Linked DNA regions of Bacillus pumilus. The protein of the gene in region 1 binds, or shares a complex with, the protein of each later gene. Links are inferred from orthologs where the notes say so. Each region holds a gene or a part of one and is shown on either strand. Other genes may lie near its edges. The genes, in order: trxA and trxB.

The links.
Region 2: the proteins of trxA (region 1) and trxB are in contact, whole or in part, in a crystal structure (PDB 1F6M), measured with the Escherichia coli proteins. The link is inferred for Bacillus pumilus from one-to-one orthologs.

What each region holds. Positions count from the first base shown.
Region 1 is NZ_LT906438.1:2,547,544-2,550,559, reverse strand. What follows is about bases 13-2,693. They hold trxA (thioredoxin), read left to right. Parts: upstream 13-1,036; coding sequence 1,037-1,351; downstream 1,352-2,693. Other genes in these bases: uvrC (excinuclease ABC subunit UvrC), read left to right, coding at 1,491-2,693; CKW02_RS13130 (alpha-N-arabinofuranosidase), read left to right, coding at 13-791. In the rest of the region: more of CKW02_RS13130, read left to right, coding at 1-12; more of uvrC, read left to right, coding at 2,694-3,016. UniProt on the Escherichia coli protein: Participates in various redox reactions through the reversible oxidation of its active center dithiol to a disulfide and catalyzes dithiol-disulfide exchange reactions.
Region 2 is NZ_LT906438.1:3,242,120-3,245,383, forward strand. Bases 276-3,204 are described here. They hold trxB (thioredoxin-disulfide reductase), read right to left. Parts: upstream 2,251-3,204; coding sequence 1,300-2,250; downstream 276-1,299. Other genes in these bases: rapZ (RNase adapter RapZ), read right to left, coding at 276-438; CKW02_RS17020 (8-oxo-dGTP diphosphatase), read right to left, coding at 478-942; CKW02_RS17030 (C40 family peptidase), read right to left, coding at 2,484-3,204. In the rest of the region: more of rapZ, read right to left, coding at 1-275; more of CKW02_RS17030, read right to left, coding at 3,205-3,264.

The DNA.
Region 1 (3,016 bases):
TAGATGGACTCAGTTTGCATTACTACACTGTACCTGGTACGTGGGAGAAGAAAGGGTCAGCGACTGAATTTGATGAAGATGAATGGTTTATTACGTTGAAAAAAGCCTATGAGATGGAACGGCTTGTCGTGGATCATGGAGAGATCATGGATCGTTATGACCCAGACAAGCGAATCGGGATGATCATTGATGAATGGGGGACATGGTATGACCCAGAACCAGGAACAAATCCAGGGTTTTTGTATCAGCAAAACACACTAAGAGACGCACTTGTTTGTGCCCTTCATTTTCATATCTTTCATCGTCATTGCCAGCGGATTCATATGGCGAATATTGCCCAGACGGTCAATGTTCTGCAAGCAATGGTGTTAACGGAAGACGAAAAGATGCTTCTGACGCCTACGTATCATGTGTTTCACATGTTTCAAGTGCATAAAGAGGAAGAAGCACTTGAAGTGGAGTTCGTGTCAACGTTTTATGAACGCAGTGGAGAAAAAATACCTCAGGTTAGTGTGTCAGCTTCGCGTTCGTCAGATAAGATGCATATTAGCTTCTGTCACCTGAATCCGCATGAACAAAACGAAGTATCCCTTGCCATTGAAGGTGTGGATGCAGAAACGAAAGTCACGGGCCGCGTGCTGACAGCAAACCGCATGAATGCGCACAACACATTTGATGATCCTCATGCTGTCCAGCCAGCAGAGTTTCAGCAATTTGCTGTAAAACCCGGTGAGTTGAGCATAGAGCTGCCGCCAATGTCTGTGGTGATGGTTACGATTGATCTCGCTTGATCGCATATTTAGATGTTTGATGAGCAGGATGTTGGGGCATCATACATTGTAAACGAAGCGGAAAGGGAGTTATTTATATGCTTAGAACGATTCTCATGATTATCGGTGCAATTGTTGTCATTGGTGCGATTGTACGGTTTGTTTTTTAATTCATTTCATAAAAAATGATTCGTAAGCATTTCATTCGCAAGTCACATTGGTAGATGCTATACTAAAAAGCATAATTTACATTGGAGGAATGAATAATGGCAATCGTAAAAGCTACTGACGCAACATTTTCACAAGAAACTGCAGAAGGTGTTGTTATTGCGGACTTTTGGGCACCATGGTGCGGACCTTGTAAAATGATTGCTCCAGTTCTTGAAGAACTTGATCAAGAAATGGGCGATAAAATGAAAATTGTAAAAATTGATGTAGACGATAACCAAGAAACTGCTGGTAAATACGGCGTGATGAGTATCCCAACACTTCTTGTTTTAAAAGACGGTGAAGTGGTAGAAACTTCTGTTGGTTTCAAACCAAAAGAAGCACTTGCTGAGCTTGTTAACAAACATCTATAAACCTGTCTATGCCCAATCGGCATACTCACTAAAGCGGTTCTCGTAAAGACGAGAGCCGCTTTTCTTTCAACATGGTATAAAACAAATGTTCGTGATACACTAGAAGGAGTGAAAGAGGAAAACAAGGACGGATGAAAAGATGAACAAACTGATCAAAGAAAAGCTATCGGTCTTGCCAGATCAACCAGGCTGCTATTTAATGAAAGATCGGCAAAATACAGTCATTTATGTGGGGAAGGCAAAGGTCTTAAAAAATAGAGTACGCTCTTATTTCACTGGATCTCATGACGCCAAAACGCAGCGGCTTGTCAGTGAAATTGAGGACTTTGAATACATTGTCACCTCTTCTAATATCGAGGCACTCATTTTAGAGCTAAATTTAATCAAAAAATACGACCCAAAATACAATGTCATGCTCAAGGATGACAAAACGTATCCTTTTATTAAAATTACGAATGAACGGCATCCTAAGCTGATCGTCACCCGTCATGTGAAAAAGGACAAAGGGAAATATTTCGGACCATACCCGAACGTACAGGCAGCACGTGAAACGAAAAAACTGCTCGACCGTTTATATCCTCTCAGAAAATGTGCCACCCTCCCTGATCGCGTCTGTTTATATTATCATCTTGGACAATGTCTCGCGCCATGTGTGTATGACATTTCTGAAGAAACGAATAAGCAGCTCGTGGACGAAATCATAAGGTTTCTAAACGGAGGACATCAGCAAATCAAAAAAGAACTCACCGAAAAGATGAATGAAGCCGCCGAACAATTAGAGTTCGAACGGGCAAAAGAACTGAGAGACCAAATCGCGTATATCGACTCTACGATGGAAAAGCAGAAAATGACGATGAGCGATTTATCAGATCGAGATGTTTTTGCATATGCCTATGACAAGGGCTGGATGTGTGTCCAGGTCTTCTTCATCAGGCAAGGGAAATTGATTGAACGTGATGTCAGCCTGTTTCCTATGTATCAAGACCCTGAGGAAGAGTTTCTCACATTTATGGGACAATTTTATGCAAAGAACAACCACTTTCTGCCGAAGGAAATTTTGGTGCCAGATAGCGTAGATCAAGAGATGATTGAACAATTGCTTGAGACGAACGTTCATCAGCCGAAAAAAGGAAAGAAAAAGGATTTGCTTTTACTTGCCCATCAAAATGCCAAAATTGCCTTAAAAGAAAAATTTTCGCTCATTGAGCGTGATGAAGAGCGGTCCATTGGTGCAGTGAAGCAGCTTGGAGATGCACTAAATATTTATATGCCTTACCGGATTGAGGCATTTGATAACTCGAATATTCAAGGTGCAGACCCGGTTTCTGCCATGGTCGTCTTTCAGGACGGGAAGCCGTATAAAAAGGAATACCGAAAATACAAAATTAAAACCGTCACAGGTCCAGATGATTATGCATCGATGCGTGAAGTCATTAGAAGGCGATATACCCGCGTGTTAAAGGATGAGCTCCCGCTACCAGATTTGATTTTAATTGACGGAGGAAAGGGACAGATCAATGCAGCGATAGATGTGCTTGAAAATGAATTGAATCTGTCTGTTCCAGTAGCAGGTCTAGTCAAAGATGAAAAGCACCGGACGTCGAATCTGATGATGGGCGATACACTGGAAATTGTTGCACTAGAGCGAAATAGCCAGGCCTTCTA
Region 2 (3,264 bases), 690 kb from region 1 along the record:
ATCAAAAATCATTTGAGCCCGACCTTTTAACTCTTCTAACAGATCGCGTTCCATTGCGATTCCTTCGAGCGGCAAACCTGTAGTCGCAAGAGGATGCGAACGTCTCGTTTCTTTGTATCTTGAGACAAGCACCTTATCGTTTGCATCTAGAAATAATATTCTTGGTGTGATCCAGCCAAGATCACTCATTTCATCTAAGGCTGCAATCAAGCTGTCAAAGAATTCTCGTCCGCGCAAATCCATCACAAGGGCAACCTTACTCATCTTCGAATTCGATTCCTTCATGAGTTCTAGGAACTTTGGTAAAAGTGATGGCGGCAAGTTATCTACACAGAAGTAACCTAAATCTTCAAAGCTTTGAATGGCAACGGTTTTCCCCGCACCTGACATTCCTGTAATAATCACAAGCTGAATATCTTCTTGTTTGTGCGTATTCATGCCTGCTTCCTCTCCTTCTTTATAAAAACGGTTCATGTATTAGTCTCCTTGAGGATCTAACCGATAAGCAATCAATTCAAAATCAGGTGTATACGTAAAAGTACCGTGAAGAAGTCCTTTTCCCTTTAGCATGAAATCAAGAATATGGGAATCCCCTGGTGCCATCGGTAAATGCGGCACATCCTTTACTTCATGCCACTTTAAAATGCCTTCCTCTGACTCTGTCACGTTTTTTCCAGTAAATGAATCTGCCATAAAGGTGAACATCATCCACTCTTGAACGATTTGATCGCCTTCTTTTATGATAAAGGTAAAAACACCTTTTAACTGTGGATTTAAAATATAAATTCCTGTTTCTTCTCTATACTCTCGAACGACTGAATCCTTGACCGATTCTCCGCTTTCCATTTTTCCGCCCGGCGCTACCCACCAGCCTCGTCTTGGCTTTTGCAGCAAGAGAACTTGATCTTCGTGATGCAGCACACAATTGGTTACTCGTTGCATCAGCTGTCACCTACTCTTTTATGTCTTTAACTTATTATACAGGTTCATCCTGACGTCCACAATGAACATGCCCCTTCTTCACCGAAAACAGACCGAATTTCGTCTGAAAGAAGTGGCGAGCATTTTCTCTACTCTTTATTTTACAGCAATCAATGGTTCTCCATGCGTCATTTGTGAACATCTCATGAATTTCTGATTTTAAGCAAAAAAAAGGACACGGATTCTCATCCGTGCCAAACATGTATTCCTTATAAAAGGGGGTCAATTACTAGTTTTATCATAACGGAAAATTGTTTCACCCGTGTTACATTCCAGTTAAAAGCCCATGACGCTATATTAAGGATTTACGACAGCCTTTTATTTCGTTGCTTTAAGTTTTTCAGCAAGCTCTTCTACATAATGCTGTGCGCTTTGTGCGGCAATACTTCCGTCACCTGTTGCTGTCACAATTTGACGGAGTGTTTTTTCACGAATGTCACCAGCGGCGAAAATGCCTTCCACTCTCGTTTCCATTCTTTCGTTTGTTTCGATGTAGCCTTCTTTATTTGTAATGCCGAGATTTTCAAATGGTTTAGACAGTGGCAGCATTCCGATATAGATAAAGGCGCCATCTGTTTTAAAGTCTTCTTCTTCACCAGTCACCGTATCAATCAAAGTCACACTGCCGACTTTACCGTTTTCTTCATTAATTTGTTTAACGGTTTTGTTCCACATGAAGTCGATTTTTTCATTATCAAAAGCACGTGCTTGTAAAATGCTTTGGGCACGAAGCTTGTCGCGTCTATGAACGATCGTTACTTTTGACGCAAAGCGTGTCAGGTACACACCCTCTTCTACCGCAGAGTCTCCTCCACCAATGACGACGAGCTCTTTGTTTTTAAAGAAAGCACCGTCACATACTGCACAGTAAGAGACGCCTCGACCGCCAAGTTCTTTTTCACCTGGTGCACCGATTTTTTTGTATTCCGCACCTGCTGCAATAATGACAGAGCGTCCTTTGTATTCTTTTGAACCGGCTTTGACGATTTTGTACTCTTCACCGTCTACGATTTCTTTGATATCGCCATATGCATACTCAGCACCGAATTTCTTCGCATGGTCAAACATTTTATTTGAAAGTTCTGGCCCTAAAATGCTTTCAAAGCCAGGATAGTTCTCGACATCTTCCGTATTAGCCATTTGACCGCCTGGAATCCCTCTTTCAATCATCAATGTTGAAAGATTTCCACGAGATGTATAAACAGCGGCTGTCATTCCGGCAGGTCCCGCTCCAATGATGATCGTATCGTAGATTTTTTCTTCTGACACAACTGTCACTCCCTCTTCAATTGCTGCTAGCATTTCTTATTAGAATGCCCTTGGGTGATGCTTCCATTCATGACAGAAAGCATCCATTCCACTCTTATTTTTATTCCTTACCCATATCCTATTAAATCTGCGGATAATAAGCGAATCATTTGCTCATATGTTCAAAAAAAGAAAAAGCTTCCTTAAACTGCTGTTTAAGGAAGCCTGTTTACGGTTATATAGTAAGTAATGATTTATTCAACGACTCTTCTTACAACGCCATTGAATGCTTTTTTCCAGTAAACATTGCTCATAGAGTCAACTGAAACACCGCGAGAGCTGTTATCGTTCAAGAATGTACCGTTTCCTAAGTAAATACCAACGTGTCCATTTACTTTATACGTATCAAAGAACACAAGGTCTCCGCGTTTCATGTCAGATGCACTTACAGCTCTTCCTTTACCTACAAGCGTATCTGTTGTTGTACCGCCAACTGGTCCAAGGTTGATGCCTGCTGATGCAAATGCCCAGCGAACGAATGAAGAACAGTCAAAACGACGTGCGTCAATATCAGCTTGTGATCTGCCACCAGCCCATTTATATGGAGATTGTCCAACAATGGAAGAACCTGTGCTGATTGCACCTTCGATTCCGCCTACGTTACTGCTGACAGGTGATCCACCGCCAGTAGATGGCTTCTTGCTTGGTGAACTGCTGTTGTTATTATCGTTGTTGTTTGAAGATCCACTGTTACTGTTATTTGAAGACGAGCTGCTGTCGTTCGTTGAGCTGTTGTCTTCTGCTTGAACACTAGCTTGACGCTGCTGTTGTCTTTGTACTTTTTCTTCTTTTGCTTTTTGAGCTGCTTCTCTTGCTTCTTTTTCAGCTTGTTTTTGAGCAGTGATTGTTGCGTCTTTTTCAGATGCAATGCTGTTAGCCTCACTGTTTAACTCGCTAATTTGAGAAGAAGCACTTCCTTTTTGCTCTTTCACTTGCTTGAATAGCTTGTCTTTTTCATCAAGCTGTTTATTCAAG